Regions from separate parts of the Pseudocitrobacter corydidari genome, predicted to be linked through region 3. Evidence: riboswitches for the same ligand, from Rfam matches in the RefSeq annotation. Region 3 holds a riboswitch; each other region holds the start of a gene.
The links. A riboswitch is a leader RNA that binds a small molecule or an ion and turns the genes downstream of it on or off. The one in region 3 is predicted to bind thiamine pyrophosphate.
Positions count from the first base shown of each region.

Region 1 (3,932 bases), 2.2 Mb from region 3:
GAGTGCGACAGTATCTTCAATCAGTCGACGGGCGACGGTTCCCGGCGGCGGCAGTAACGGTAAATCGTCATAGCGATACCAGTTGGCTTCCAGCAGCTCTTTGGGGTCGATCACGATATCGCCGCTGTCATACTCGGCCATAAACGCGGTCATCAACGATTGCGGGAACGGCCATGGTTGAGAGGTGACATAACGCAGATTTTTGATTTTGATACTGCTCTCTTCCATCACTTCGCGCGCAACGGCCTGCTCCAGCGTTTCGCCCACTTCAACGAACCCGGCCAGCACGGTGTGAACGCCGTTGCGATGACGCGTATGCTGTGCCAGCAGAATGGTGTCATCGCGACGAATGGCAACGATGATACAGGGCGCGATCTGCGGATAGTAGCGTTGGCGGCAGTGGTCGCACAGCATCGCCCATTCGGTTTTACTGGGATGCATGGTATGCCCGCAGTAACCGCAGAATTTATGCGAACGATAAAACTCGGCCAGCTGCACGCCGCGCCCGGCAAGTTGAAAAAGCCCCACATCCTGGTCGAGAATTTGCCGCAGCGAGCCCATATCATGACGACGCTGTTGCTGAATCAGCCACACCGGCGAGCCCTGCCATTCACCAATCAGCAGCGCGCGTTGCCCCGCAAGATCGAAATTTCCCGCTTCGCCCCAGGGTAATTCTCCGCCCGGCAGCCATAATTTTTGTTCATGGCTGACAACCCACCAGCCGATGTCTAATTTTTCAATTATACGATCCATATCTATTGCACTACCTTTGCTTCACTGGCATGTTGTTTACATTGTCGTTACATCTTAGTGCGCAGTCTTTAAATCCACTTGTGCGGAGTCAATCACATGTTAAACCAGCTCGAAAGCCTGACGGAGCATGTTGGAGGCAGTAACAAACTGGTCGACCGATGGCTCAACATTCGCAAGCAATTGCTTATCGCATATTCCAACCTGATTGGGATTAAGCCTGGCAAAGAATCGTTTATACGGCTGAATGAAAAAGCACTGGATGATTTTTGTCAGCGACTGGTGGACTACCTCTCCTCCTGCCACTTCAGTATTTATGAACGCATTCTCCATAAATTGGAAGGTGACGCCGCGCTTTTAACCGCCACCAAAATTTGGCCCAAGCTGGAAGCCAACACCCAGTTGATCATGGACGCCTACGATTCCAGCTTGGAGACGGCCATCGATCACGATAATTGCTTTGAATTTCAACAAGCATTGTCGGATATTGGCGAAGCGCTGGAGGCACGTTTCGTGCTCGAAGATAAGCTTATTATGCTCGTGCTGGATGCAATGCATGAGAATGCCGGGATCAAACGTCCCGCTTGAGATTTTACGCATTAACGCGTAGTTTACATTCATCGTCCCATTTATGGGGCTACATCTTGTCGGAGTGCCACGTGTGAAAACACAGGCTGAGACCGTTAATTCGGGATCCGCGGAACCTGATCAGGCTAATACCTGCGAAGGGAACAAGAGTAATTCAGCTTTATGCCTCTGCCCTCACGGGCGCTGTGCATCCATTACTCCATCCGTCGTCTGACAAGCCATATCCTTTTTTATTTGGTATGCGCTATGTCTACAACAAAACTGACTCGCCGCGAACAACGCGAACAGGCTCAACGCTTTATTCATACTCTGGAAGGCACCGCTTTCCCTAACTCGCGCCGTATTTATCTCGCCGGTACACAGCCTGGCGTACGCGTGCCCATGCGCGAAATTCAGCTTAGCCCCACGTTCACTGGCGGCAGCGAGGATAATCCGCAGTACGAAGAGAACGAAGCAATTCCAGTGTATGACACCTCTGGCCCCTATGGCGATCCAGCCGAAAAAATCGATATCCGCCAGGGCCTGGCCAAACTGCGCCAGCCGTGGATTGACGCGCGCGCCGATAGCGAAACCTTAACGGCCCGCAGCTCCGCCTATACTCAGGCCCGCCTTGCGGACGACTTCCTCGACGAACTGCGCTTCAACAGCCTGCTGACGCCAAAACGCGCATTACCCGGCAAACGCGTCACCCAGCTGCACTATGCGCGACAGGGAACCATCACCCCGGAAATGGAATTTATCGCCCTGCGCGAAAACATGGGGCGCGAGCGTATTCGCAGCGAAGTATTGCGCCAGCAGCATCCGGGGCAAAGCTTCGACACACTGCTACCGCAAAACATCACGCCTGAGTTTGTCCGTGCCGAAGTGGCGGCAGGCCGGGCGATTATCCCGGCCAATATAAATCATCCGGAATCGGAACCGATGATCATCGGGCGTAACTTCCTGGTGAAGGTGAACGCCAATATTGGTAACTCCGCAGTGAGCTCCTCGATTGAAGAAGAGGTGGAAAAACTGGTGTGGGCGACGCGCTGGGGCGCCGACACGGTGATGGACCTCTCCACCGGGCGTTACATCCACGAAACCCGCGAGTGGATCCTGCGTAACAGCCCGGTACCGATCGGCACCGTGCCGATCTACCAGGCGCTGGAGAAGGTTAACGGGATCGCCGAGGATCTGAGCTGGGAAGCGTTCCGCGACACGTTGCTGGAACAGGCTGAACAGGGCGTAGACTACTTCACCATCCACGCGGGCGTGCTGCTGCGTTACGTGCCAATGACCGCTAAACGCCTGACCGGTATTGTGTCACGCGGCGGCTCAATCATGGCGAAATGGTGCCTCTCGCATCATCAGGAAAACTTTCTTTATCAGCACTTCCGCGAAATTTGTGAAATCTGCGCCGCCTATGATGTGTCGCTGTCGCTGGGCGACGGCCTGCGTCCTGGCTCGATTCAGGACGCCAACGATGAAGCCCAGTTCGCCGAGCTTCACACGTTGGGCGAGCTGACCAAAATCGCCTGGGAATATGACGTGCAGGTGATGATTGAAGGGCCCGGCCATGTGCCGATGCAGATGATCCGCCGCAATATGACTGAAGAGCTGGAGCACTGCCACGAAGCGCCGTTTTACACACTGGGGCCGCTCACTACCGATATTGCCCCAGGCTACGACCATTTCACCTCCGGGATTGGCGCGGCGATGATTGGCTGGTTCGGCTGCGCGATGCTCTGCTACGTCACGCCAAAAGAGCACCTCGGCTTACCGAATAAAGACGATGTGAAGCAAGGACTTATCACTTACAAGATCGCCGCCCACGCGGCAGACCTGGCAAAAGGTCACCCCGGCGCGCAGATCCGCGATAACGCCATGTCGAAAGCGCGCTTTGAATTCCGCTGGGAAGATCAGTTTAACCTGGCGCTCGACCCCTTCACCGCCCGCGCCTATCACGATGAAACGCTGCCGCAGGAATCGGGCAAAGTTGCCCATTTCTGCTCGATGTGCGGGCCCAAATTCTGCTCCATGAAAATCACCCAGGAAGTGCGCGATTACGCGGCGAAACAGGCCGCAGAGACCGGGATGAACGAGATGTCCGGTCAGTTCCGCGCCCGGGGTGGCGAACTCTATATCCCTCAGGAGAATTTATAATGTACCAGCCTCATTTCCCCCCGGTTCCTTTCCGTTTGGGCCTCTACCCGGTTGTTGATAGCGTGGAGTGGATCGCGCGTTTGCTGGAAGCGGGCGTACGCACCATTCAGTTACGCATTAAGGACAAAAAAGACGACGAGGTAGAGGCCGATGTGGTGGCCGCGATTGAACTCGGGCGCCGCTATAACGCGCGGCTGTTTATCAACGACTACTGGCGTCTGGCGATTAAACACCAGGCTTACGGCGTACACCTGGGGCAGGAAGATTTGGAAACCACCGATCTCGATGCGATTCGCGCGGCCAACTTACGGCTTGGCGTATCAACCCACGATGATATGGAAATTGACGTAGCGCTGGCGGCGCAGCCTTCGTACATCGCGCTGGGTCACGTGTTCCCAACGCAAACCAAGCAGATGCCCTCCGCGCCGCAGGGGCTGGAACAGCTCGCCGCG
Region 1 covers NZ_CP087880.1:3,576,243-3,580,174, forward strand. Annotated here, with positions in the region: gene nudC (NAD(+) diphosphatase) at 1-753, opposite strand, end outside; gene G163CM_RS16625 (Rsd/AlgQ family anti-sigma factor) at 850-1,338, shown strand; TPP riboswitch at 1,389-1,498, shown strand; gene thiC (phosphomethylpyrimidine synthase ThiC) at 1,585-3,480, shown strand; gene thiE (thiamine phosphate synthase) at 3,480-3,932, shown strand, end outside.
Region 1: another riboswitch for thiamine pyrophosphate. It lies ahead of thiC (phosphomethylpyrimidine synthase ThiC); the one in region 3 lies ahead of tenA (thiaminase II).

Region 2 (3,932 bases), 760 kb from region 3:
CCGATAAAATGATCCTGGTGGCGAAGTTTTATGCGTCTGGCCTTGCCGAACCGCAGGAGTACGCCCGCTATGTTCTGGAAGGTGCCGATGGCGTGATGATTCCCGCGCCAGCCAGCTGTCGCGGCGCCTCAGAAGAGAAGGTGGCCTGTGCGCTGGCGGCGGTTCAGGCCGTCGGTGGCGTGGGTATCACCACGCTCAGCAGCAGCCAGGAGGGCGCTGACGAAGACACGGTGCGGCAAATTGCGCTGGCCAGTAAACGCTGCGGCGCCGATATGTATAACTTCGGCGATGCGGGCGTTGCCGGGATGGCTGACCCGCAGGCGCTATATGCGTTTTCGATGGCCGTTCGCGGTCGCCGCCACACCTGGGTGAGAATGGCGGCGTCACTGGCGCGCTAAACCAGCGTCATTAAAAAGAACCCGGCGGCGGTCATCAGGAGCGATCCCACCACGTGAGTCATCACCGAAATCATCGCCCACAGATAGTTGCCGTTTTGCAGAAGGGTGACGATCTCCGCCGAAAAAGTGGAAAAGGTCGTCATCCCGCCGCAAAGTCCAGTGGTAATCAGTAACTTCCATGCCGGGTCCAGTTGCGGCTGGCGCAAAAAGAACGCCAGCGCCGCGCCAATAATAAAACCACCGACCAGATTAACTACCAGCGTTCCCGGTGGCAGGCTGGGGAAAAGGCTGTTCAGTTTCATCGACAGCCACCAACGAATCACACACCCGGTAGAGCCGCCAATAATAACGGCCAGTAATGAACGATACATCACGCGCGTAAATCCTTATGCTAAATGTTTGATCAGCACATCCACCGTCAGATGGTTGATGTACTCAAGGGAGTGGGAGGCGAGCACGCCCAGCAGGCGATTGTGATGCCCGGCAATGACCAGGTCGATACGTCGGTCGCGAATGCAGGATTCGACATCTTCAAAGCGACGGGTGGTGACCAGCTCCAGCGTTTGTACCGGTAGGGAAACGGATTCTGCCAGCTCGCTCAACAGGGCTTTGGCCTGAATGACTTCCTGCGAAACCACATCATCCATCAGGCTGTCAGAGACATCATTGAGGGCACGATAATCGGTGCTGATATGCGCGATGGTTATCGTCATCGCGTTCTCCTGCGCCATTTTTGCGGCGTGCTCAAGCAGGGGAATGCCATCAAGGCTGTTGTTAATCAGCACCAGCGCATGGTTGTAAACAGGCATAAAAAAACCTCGTCAGGTTGCGAGGTATGAGCGGGTCTTCAAATGACAGACAGCCTGACATACCTCCATGTTAAGAGGGTATACCAGGCGTCATCAGCCCCAGCGGGGCGGTTGGGAAAGGTGGAACGCCATCACCTTTGTGAATAATTTTGGACCGATGATAGGGGGAATGCAAATGATTTGTGCGGCTTGCTTCCGCCCGGTACTTGCCGTAACCTGCTGCGATACACGAATTCGTTGTATCAATGACTCGGGGTGCCCTTCCTTCGTGAAGGCTGAGAAAAACCCGTACCACCTGATCTGGATAATGCCAGCGTAGGGAAGTCAGAGACCGTCAGGTCATTGCTTCTGGACGTTCTGGCAGGAGCAAACCATGCAAGCAGAGCCGCTTAGCCGCGCGCAAATCGCGCATTCGTTACATCTTTTTCGTCATCACGCCCCCCTTGTTCACTGCATGACTAACGACGTCGTGCAGACCTTCACCGCCAACGTACTGCTGGCGCTCGGCGCATCCCCCGCGATGGTGATTGATGCGCAGGAAGCCGCGCAGTTCTCTGGCATTGCCGATGCGTTATTGATAAACGTCGGCACGCTCACGCAGCCGCGCGCGCAGGCGATGAAAGCCGCCGCGCTAAGTGCGAACGCCGCAGGTAAGCCCTGGACTCTCGACCCTGTCGCCGTGGGCGCATTAACGCTGCGCACCGAGTTTTGCCACGACCTGTTGACCTTAAAACCCGCCGCCATTCGGGGGAATGCCTCTGAAATTATGGCGCTGGCGGGAATGAGCGCGGGCGGGCGCGGCGTGGACACCACTGATACCGCCGCTGCAGCACTTCCGGCGGCACAGGCTCTGGCGCGTCAAATCAATACCGTTGTGGCGGTGACGGGCGAAGTGGATTACATCACCGATGGACAACGCGTTGTCGCGGTAACGGGCGGCGACCCGTTGATGACCCGCGTGGTGGGCACCGGCTGTGCATTGTCGGCGGTGGTTGCGGCAAGCTGTGCGCTGCCGGGCGACAGGCTGGATAACGTCGCTTCTGCCTGTGCCTTTATGAAACTGGCCGGTGGTCGTGCGGCGGTCGATAACGGACCGGGCAGTTTTGTCCCGGCATTTCTAGATGCACTGTATGTACTTGATGGGGAGGCTCTGGCATGAAACGGATTAACGCATTAACCATTGCCGGTACCGATCCAAGCGGTGGCGCGGGCATTCAGGCGGATCTGAAAACCTTCTCAGCACTGGGCGCATACGGCTGTTCGGTGATCACCGCGCTGGTGGCGCAAAACACCCATGGCGTGCAGTCGGTCTATCGTATTGAACCGGATTTTGTCGCCGCGCAGCTGGATTCCGTGTTTAACGATGTGCGCATCGATACCACCAAAATCGGGATGCTGGCGGAAACCGATATCGTTGAAGCCGTGGCCGAACGTTTGCAGCGCCATCGGGTGGAAAATGTGGTGCTGGATACGGTCATGCTGGCCAAAAGCGGTGATGCGCTGCTCTCGCCCGCAGCGGTAGAAACCCTGCGTCAACGCCTGCTGCCGCAGGTCTCGTTAATTACGCCGAATCTGCCGGAAGCGGCGGCATTGCTGGATGCGCCGCATGCGCGTAATGAGCGTGAAATGCTGGAACAGGGGCGCGCGCTGTTGGCGATGGGCTGCGGCGCGGTCCTCATGAAAGGCGGCCATCTGGATGACGCGGAAAGCCCCGACTGGCTGTTTACCCGCGATGGCGAGCAGCGATTTACCGCGCCGCGCGTCAACACCAAAAATACCCACGGCACGGGTTGTACGCTGTCGGCGGCGCTGGCGGCACTGCGCCCGCGCCATAGCAGCTGGGGCGACACGGTGCTGGAAGCGAAAACCTGGCTCTCTGCCGCGCTGGCGCAGGCCGATACTCTGGAAGTCGGCAGCGGGATTGGCCCGGTGCACCATTTTCACGCCTGGTGGTGATGGCGCAATGAAAAGCCCGCCAAGGCGGGCTTAGGGAGATAAAAGGGTGCTATGAAGAAGAGAGCTAGCCCATAAAGAGTGGCGGGGATAACTCCCCGCCGGTGCTCTTACTCGGATTCGTAAGCCGTGAAAACAGCAACCTCCGTTTGATCAGTTCGAATACGGACCTCGCAGAGATCCTTTCTCGTGACCAGCACCACCAGAATCGTGGTGACACACAGAATTATCAGGGCGACAAGCATCGCCTTGTACTGCTTCATAGCCGTCTACTCCTTGACCCGTGGGCCAGTAAGAGGCTAATCTTAATGTGTCTAGCATTAGATATGGCCTCAGATGAATGTTAAACGTCCTGCAAGACGTTGAATGTTATCTGGGGCTTTTCTCTATCTGCCATCCTGCAAATGCCTGAGACAGATAGCCTCAAGCACCCGCAGATAGTCTACTGCACTACACCACCAAAACGCTCTTGATGAATTCCTAATTAATGGCGTACCAGCGTGGCAAAGTAATACACCAGCGGCACTGCCAGAATCCATAAGCCGAGCGGGATTTCCCGCCACTTCCCGGCAATGGTTTTAATCATCACATAAAACAGCAACCCGCCCGCGATACCCGTCCCGAAGCTGTTGGCGATAAGCGTAATCATCACCATCATCAGCACCGGTAAACCGTCGGTGAAATTCGCCAAATCCACCTTACGCAGGCCGCTAAACATATTCAGGCCAATCAGGATCAACGCCGGGGCGGTGGCTTCTTTGGGGATCATCAG
Region 2 covers NZ_CP087880.1:593,066-596,997, forward strand. Annotated here, with positions in the region: gene G163CM_RS02645 (DUF7916 family protein) at 1-398, shown strand, start outside; gene crcB (fluoride efflux transporter CrcB) at 395-769, opposite strand; gene G163CM_RS02655 (universal stress protein) at 785-1,207, opposite strand; fluoride riboswitch at 1,285-1,352, opposite strand; TPP riboswitch at 1,449-1,546, shown strand; gene thiM (hydroxyethylthiazole kinase) at 1,581-2,366, shown strand; gene thiD (bifunctional hydroxymethylpyrimidine kinase/phosphomethylpyrimidine kinase) at 2,363-3,163, shown strand; gene G163CM_RS02670 (Hok/Gef family protein) at 3,271-3,423, opposite strand; gene G163CM_RS02675 (NCS2 family permease) at 3,645-3,932, opposite strand, start outside.
Region 2: another riboswitch for thiamine pyrophosphate. It lies ahead of thiM (hydroxyethylthiazole kinase); the one in region 3 lies ahead of tenA (thiaminase II).

Region 3 (3,932 bases):
TGGATGAAGCCCATAAACGCGGCATGAAAGTACATGCCTGGTTCAACCCGTACCGGGTAACAACCAACACCAAACCCACAACGGTGGCCGAACTTAATCGCACGCTCTCACAGCAACCTGCCAGTATTTTTGTCCTGCATCGCGACTGGATCCGCACATCAAGCGATCGTTTCGTCCTTGACCCTGGTATCCCGGAAGCTCGCGACTGGATAACCAGTATTGTGGCGGAAGTGGTGGCAAAATATCCGGTCGATGGTGTGCAGTTTGACGACTACTTCTATACCGAAACGCCCGGTTCGACGCTTAACGATAACCAGACCTGGCGACAATACGGCCAACAATATGCGTCAAAAGCCGACTGGCGACGCCATAATACGCAGCTGCTTATCGAGCAGGTTTCACGCACCATCAAACAGCTTAAACCCGACGTCGAGTTTGGCGTAAGCCCGGCGGGCGTCTGGCGTAACCGCTCGCACGATCCTTTAGGGTCGGATACGCGCGGTGCGGCCGCCTACGATGAGTCTTATGCCGATACCCGCCTTTGGGTGCAGCAAGGCTTGCTGGACTACATTGCTCCGCAGCTCTACTGGCCGTTTGCCCGCGATGCGGCGCGTTATGATGTGCTGGCAAAATGGTGGGCGGATGTGGTGAAACCGACCAAAACGCGTCTGTATATTGGCGTGGCGCTGTATAAAGTGGGCGAACCATCGAAAAAGGAACCTGACTGGGCGGTGAATGGCGGCGTACCAGAGCTGAGTAAGCAGATCGATCTCAATGAATCTATACCGGAAATCAACGGGACGATTCTGTTCCGGGAAGATAACCTCAACCAACCGCAAACTCGCCAGGCGGTGAATTATCTGAAAACTCGCTGGGGCCATTAATCCTGCCTTTTGTGCGCTACGCAAATCCGGCGTAGCGCACCTCATCTGCTATGCTTACCCTGACATTCTTTACTGGAGAACGGATATGGGACTGTTTAACTTCGTGAAAGAAGCAGGTGAAAAACTGTGGGACAAACTGACGGATTCGCATCAGGACCAGGGCGAAAAAATCACCGAGCATTTAAAGAAACTCAATATTCCCGGTGCGGATAAAGTTCAGGTGACGGTCGTCGACGGGAAAGCCAGCGTCACTGGTGACGGGCTAACCCAGGAAGAGAAAGAGAAAATTCAGGTCGCCGTCGGTAACGTTGCCGGAGTCAGTGAAGTTGAGAATAACATTACCGCTGCCGATAGCGCGGATGAAGCCACCTACTACACCGTGAAATCCGGCGATACGCTGAGCGCTATCTCCAAAAACGTTTACGGCAACGCCAATCTGTACAACAAAATCTTTGAAGCCAACCGTCCGATGCTTTCTCACCCGGATAAAATTTATCCCGGCCAGACTTTACGTATTCCTAAAGCCTGATAGCAGCACGCTTGCCGGAAGTCATTCCGGTAAGCGTTCCCCCCTCGTTGTATTCACAGACAAAATATCGTATAAAACCTCCTGTCCGAGGGGTGTCCAGTAATGGGCTGAGATGGCGCAAGCCGAACCCTTAGAACCTGATCTGGGTCATGCCAGCGAAGGGACGGGTTAGCCATCTATTTACACAGCCAATTCCTGTTCTTCCCTCATTGCGCCCGGATCTCCACTTTATTCCTGGAGGTCCCATGTCTTTACCCCTGTTTGAAACTGGTCTTTACGGACGCCTTCGCACGCTTGCGGGTCACCACTGGCACGATTATGTCGCCCATGAATTTGTCCAGCAGTTGGGCGATGGTACCCTGCCTGAACCTGCGTTCCGCCGATATCTCACCCAGGATTACCTGTTTTTAGTTCACTTCGCCCGCGCCTACGCGCTGCTGGTGAGCAAACTGCAAAACCTGCCGGAGATGCGCGCGGCGACGGCATCACTGAACGCGATTCTTAACGAACTGCCGCTGCATATCAGCTACTGCCAGCAATGGGGATTAACGGAATCCGACGTTACGCAGGTGGAAGAAGCCGCCGAAACGGTGAACTACACCCGTTACGTGCTGGATGTGGGGCATTCTGGCGACGTGCTCGACCTGCTCACCGCCCTGATGCCATGCGTGGCGGGCTATGCGGAAATCGGTCTGTGTCTGCTCAACGATCCGGCGACCGTCTTTGAGGGTAATCCCTACGCCGCGTGGATCCGTAACTATGGCGATGAGGGCTATCTGGAAGGTGTGCAAGCCTCTTTGACGCTATTTGAAAATCTGGCGGCTCAGCGCGGTGGGGAAAGCCGTATCGCTGAGCTTTCGTCTATCTTCACCACCGCCACCCGGCTGGAAGGCGCGTTCTGGCAGATGGGGCTGAACGCGAAATCATGAAGGCAGTGAATGAATCCCCCGCGATCAGACTGACAGACCTTACGCTGCGTTATGGCAAAAAGACGATATTCGAGAACCTGAACGTGACTATCCCGGCAGGGCATTTCGTCTCCTTGCTGGGGGCCAGCGGTGCGGGTAAAACCAGCCTGCTGCGCATTGTTGCCGGGCTGGCAGCCCCCACATCGGGTAGCGTGACGGATGAACATGGTCGCCCGCTTGCAGGCCGAATCGCCTGGATGGGTCAGCGCGATCTGCTCTATCCGTGGTTAACCATTGAACAGAATGTTTGCCTGGGCGCGCGTTTACGCGGAGAAAAAGCCGATCGCCAATGGGCACAAGAGCTGCTTGAGCGTGTGGGGCTAAGCAGTTATGGCCGCGCCCTGCCGCAGACGTTATCCGGCGGGATGCGCCAGCGCGCCGCCATCGCCCGAACCCTCTACGAACAGCAGCCGATTGTCCTGATGGATGAGCCGTTTTCCGCGCTGGACGCGATTACCCGCGCCACGATTCAGGCGCTGGCGGCGGAATTGCTGGCTGATCGTACCGTGTTACTGATCACACACGACCCCGTAGAGGCCTGCCGCCTGAGTCATCACATTCTGGTTCTGGCGAAACATCCTGGCGGTATCGATGACTCCCACGTTATGGCTGGCCTACCTCCACGCGAGCTTGACGATCCGCTGGTTATCCAGAGTCAACGTGAGCTTATGCAACAGCTCATTCGGGGGGCTCTGTGATTTTCTTATCACGTATCTGGCGCGGGCTGACGCTGTTTGCAGGCTTAGTGGGGTTATGGTGGCTGGCGACGCTCGGCTCTATTCCGGCATTCCTGCTGCCCTCACCCACGGCGGTAGTTCAGGCCCTGCACGATAATGGTCGTTACCTCGGCTGGCACACGTTGATTACCCTGGCGGAAATCGCCAGTGGGCTGGTGATTGGCGTACTGCTCGGGGCGATTCTGGCGCTGTGCATGGTCTTTTCTCTCCGTCTTCAGCGCTGGGTGATGCCGGTGGTATTAACCAGCCAGGCGATCCCGGTCTTCGCCCTCGCCCCGCTGCTGGTACTGTGGTTTGGTTTTGGCATGAGTGCCAAGGTCACCATGGCGGTGCTGATTATCTTCTTCCCGGTGACGTCGGCGCTGTTTGACGGTTTGCGCCGGGTGAGCGGTGATTATCTCGACCTGGCCCGCACCATGGGGGCATCACGCTGGACACTGCTTCGCCACGTTCAGTTGATGGCTGCCCTGCCTGCTTTTGGTTCCGGCCTGCGCATGGCGGCAGCCGTTGCGCCCATCGGCGCCATCATTGGCGAATGGGTTGGCTCGGCGGAAGGTTTGGGTTACGTGATGCTCAACGCCAACGCGCGCATGCAGAGTGATATCTGCTTCGCCGCCCTTCTGATACTCGTTTTGATGACCATCTCGCTGTGGATGATCATTGATGCCCTTTTACATCGCCTGATTTATTGGATTCCGGATAACCATTGAGAAAACTACGATGACAACAAAAATACTGAAACCTGCTCTCTCTGCGCTGATTATTGCCAGCACCCTTTCGCCAAACGCCTGGGCGCTGGAGAAAGTAACGCTGG
Region 3 covers NZ_CP087880.1:1,352,599-1,356,530, forward strand. Annotated here, with positions in the region: gene G163CM_RS06215 (glycoside hydrolase family 10-like protein) at 1-884, shown strand, start outside; gene lysM (peptidoglycan-binding protein LysM) at 970-1,413, shown strand; TPP riboswitch at 1,492-1,594, shown strand; gene tenA (thiaminase II) at 1,659-2,342, shown strand; gene G163CM_RS06230 (ABC transporter ATP-binding protein) at 2,339-3,079, shown strand; gene G163CM_RS06235 (ABC transporter permease) at 3,076-3,828, shown strand; gene G163CM_RS06240 (ABC transporter substrate-binding protein) at 3,839-3,932, shown strand, end outside.

Region 4 (3,932 bases), 1.7 Mb from region 3:
GCGCCACCGAGGGCAGCATCAGCGCAATCATCGCCAGGCTGATGGCAAAAATTCCGGCGGCAATGGCGAACATCATCGTAAAGCCGTAATTAAGCGCCAGCATAAACGCCAGCGGCGGGCCAATGACCCACGCCAGCGAGAGCTGCGCACGCATCACCGAGCTGAACATCACCACTTCCCGCGCCGAGCTGTCGGCATATTCGCGGGCCAGCGCAAACAGCTGCGGCATCGCGGCGTTGGCGATCGACGCCAGCAAAACGCCGCAGGTGATCAGCGTTAAATAGTGGCGATTAAACGCGAACAGCAGCGCGTTACCCACCGCCATCAGGCAGCAGAACATGATGAGCTTGCGGCGATCGCCCTGGCTGTCGGAGCGTTTCGCCAGCCACAGGCTGACCAGAATCCCGGCGATGGCGTTGACCGTGTAAAACAGCCCAACCCAGAATGGCTGAGCGCCAACTTCCCGACTGAGAAACAGGCTCAGCGTCGGCGCCTGCAGCGCCCCCGCCACGCCCATCATAAACGCCACCAGCATAAAGGCCGCGTAGACACCGTTGAGACGTCGTCCCATCGTCATAATCCAGAGCATGAGAAATCCTTTAGCGCGCGAGAAATAAAAAAAGCCAGCAGATAATACCTGCTGGCAAATACTCAGTCACACATGATTTGGCGATTTAGTGTTCAGAGGTCGAGCGCGTAACCTCCCACTGCATCAGTTCTTCAAGCATTTTAAGGCGCATCCCTGCCAACTGGCGGGCCAGCCAGGAAACATGACGTGTTGCGTAAAAATAGCGCTGATAAAACTGACGTGTGGTTGACCTCTTCATGTTCACCTCCCCGCTTCATCGAGATTGATTATTGGCTTAATATAGGGATTAATAAATTGCTGAGTTTTTATCAGGAGTTCCTCTTTTATGCCTTCTGGTCGACTGCAACAACAATTCATCCGTTTGTGGCAATGCTGCGACGGCAAAGCGCAGGAAACGACGCTGAACGAACTGGCGGAGCTGCTGAGCTGCTCGCGTCGCCATATGCGAACCCTGTTAAACACCATGGAAGCGCGGGGCTGGCTAACCTGGGAAGCCGAGGCCGGGCGGGGTAAACGCTCGCGTTTAACCTTCCTCTATACCGGGCTGGCATTGCAGCAGCAGCGGGCGGAAGACCTGCTGGAGCAGGACAGAATTGACCAACTGGTGCAGCTGGTTGGCGACAAATCGACGGTGCGACAAATGCTGGTCTCCCACCTGGGACGCAGCTTTCGCCAGGGGAAGCACATTCTGCGCGTGCTCTACTACCGCCCGATGCAAAATCTGTTGCCCGGTACGGCGTTACGTCGATCAGAAACCCATATCGCGCGGCAAATTTTCAGCGCCCTGACGCGCATAAATGAGGAAAACGGGGAACTGGAAGCCGATATTGCGCACCACTGGAAGGAGATATCCCCTCTGCACTGGCGCTTTTATTTGCGCCCCGGCATTCATTTCCATCATGGTCGCGAGCTGGAGATGGAAGACATTATCCATTCGCTGGAACGCATTAACAGGCTGCCGCTCTATTCTCATATCACTCAAATAGTGTCACCGACCGCATGGACGCTGGATATCCATCTCTCCCACGCGGACCGCTGGCTACCGTGGCTGCTCGGTCATACTCCGGCAATGATCCTGCCGCACGAGTGGTCATCCATGCCGCATTTCTCCCGCCAGCCGGTAGGTACCGGCCCTTACGCGGTGGTGCGCAATAACCAGAACCAGCTCAAAATCCACGCTTTCGAAGAGTATTTCGGTTTTCGTGCATTAATAGATGAAGTGAATGTTTGGGTGTTACCCGACGTGGCGGAAGATCTCAGCTGTGGCCTGACGTTGCAGGGCACCACCCAGAGCGAACAGGCCGTCGAAAGTCGTCTTGAAGAGGGGTGCTACTATCTGCTGTTTGACGCCCGCTCGTCGCGCGGCGCCAATCACCACGTACGCCAGTGGCTAAGCCACGTGCTGGCCCCGGCGAATTTGCTCTATCACGCCAGCGAACAGTATCAGCAGTACTGGTTCCCGGCCTACGGCCTGCTGCCGCGCTGGCACCACGCGCACAGTAAAACCCACGAAAAACCCGCTGGGCTGGAGCGCATCACGATTGGTTTCTATCGCGACCACGTCGAACATAAAGTGATTGCCCGCATCATGGCGCAACTGCTGGCCGAACATCAGGTCACACTGGAGGTCAACGAAGTGGACTACGACGAATGGCACAGCGGCGAAGTGGTTAGCGATGTGTGGCTCAACAGCGCCAACTTCACGCTACCGTTAAACTTCTCCCTGTTCGCGCATCTTTGCGAAGTGCCGCTGCTTCAACACTGCATCGCCCGCGACTGGCAGGCAGATATCCGCCAGTGGCATGCGGGCGAGCTGGATCTCCCCACCTGGTGCAAGCAGTTGCTGGAGCAGCAGGCGATTGTGCCGCTCATCCACCACTGGCTGCGCATTCAGGGGCAACGCAGTATGCGCGGCGTGCGCATGAACACCCTCGGCTGGTTCGACTTTAAATCCGCGTGGTTCGCTCCGCCGGATCCATAGCGCTTTTGATTTATTCACGTAATCATTACAATAGCGAGCTACTCAACGGGGTGCAGAAGTCTGCTGAGATTAAACCCGTCGAACCTGATCCGGATAACGCCGGCGGAGGGATTTGAGGCCAACTCAAAATCCTTTGCCACCTGCTCACTGAGGTGCAAAGTGTTAAAAAAATGTCTGCCGCTGTTGGCGCTTCTCGCCCTGCCAGCTTTCGCCAAACCGGTACTCACGGTTTACACCTACGACTCCTTCGCCGCCGACTGGGGCCCAGGCCCGGTGGTGAAAAAAGCCTTTGAAGCCGACTGTGCCTGCGAGCTGAAATTCGTGGCGCTGGAAGATGGCGTATCACTGCTTAACCGCCTGCGCATGGAAGGGAAAAAGAGCAAAGCCGACGTGGTGCTGGGGCTGGATAACAATCTGCTGCAGGCCGCCAGCCAGACAAAATTGTTCGCCAAAAGCGGCATTCCGGCAAGCGCCGTTACCGTTCCCGGCGGCTGGAAAGATGACACCTTTGTTCCCTTCGATTACGGCTATTTCGCCTTCGTTTACGATAAAAACAAACTGAAGAACCCGCCGAAAAGCCTGAAAGAACTGGTCGAGAGCGACCAGAAATGGCGCGTGATTTATCAGGACCCGCGCACCAGCACGCCGGGCCTGGGCCTGCTGCTGTGGATGCAAAAAGTGTATGGCGACAAAACAGCTGAAGCCTGGCAGAAACTGGCGGCGAAAACCGTCACCGTGACCAAAGGCTGGAGCGAAGCGTATGGTTTATTCCTGAAAGGGGAAAGCGACCTGGTGCTGAGCTACACCACCTCTCCGGCGTATCACATTATCGAAGAGAAAAAAGAGAACTACGCCGCCGCCTCATTTGCCGAAGGGCACTACCTGCAGGTCGAAGTCGCCGCGCGTACCGCCGCCAGCAAACAGCCTGAGCTGGCCGAAAAATTCCTCAAGTTTATGGTTTCCCCGGCGTTCCAGCAGGCCATCCCGACGGGTAACTGGATGTATCCGGTGGCCGACGTGACGCTGCCAAAAGGCTTTGATTCACTCGTCAAACCGCAAACTGCGCTGGAATTTACCCCGCAGGACGTCGCTGCACAGCGTCAGAACTGGATTGCGACATGGCAACGCGCCGTCAGCCGTTAATTCCCGGCTGGATTTGGCCAGGAATGACGGCGGCGACGCTTATCGTCGCCGTGGCCCTGGCCGCCTTTCTGGCACTGTGGTTTAGCGCCCCGGAAGCCAGCTGGCAGACGCTGCTGGCAGATAGCTACCTCTGGCACGTCGTGCGTTTCTCCTTCTGGCAGGCGTTTCTCTCCGCGCTACTGTCGGTGGTGCCCGCTATTTTCCTCGCCCGCGCGCTCT
Region 4 covers NZ_CP087880.1:3,033,506-3,037,437, forward strand. Annotated here, with positions in the region: gene G163CM_RS14150 (sugar efflux transporter) at 1-589, opposite strand, end outside; gene sgrT (glucose uptake inhibitor SgrT) at 675-827, opposite strand; gene sgrR (HTH-type transcriptional regulator SgrR) at 915-2,570, shown strand; TPP riboswitch at 2,607-2,699, shown strand; gene thiB (thiamine ABC transporter substrate binding subunit) at 2,730-3,713, shown strand; gene thiP (thiamine/thiamine pyrophosphate ABC transporter permease ThiP) at 3,689-3,932, shown strand, end outside.
Region 4: another riboswitch for thiamine pyrophosphate. It lies ahead of thiB (thiamine ABC transporter substrate binding subunit); the one in region 3 lies ahead of tenA (thiaminase II).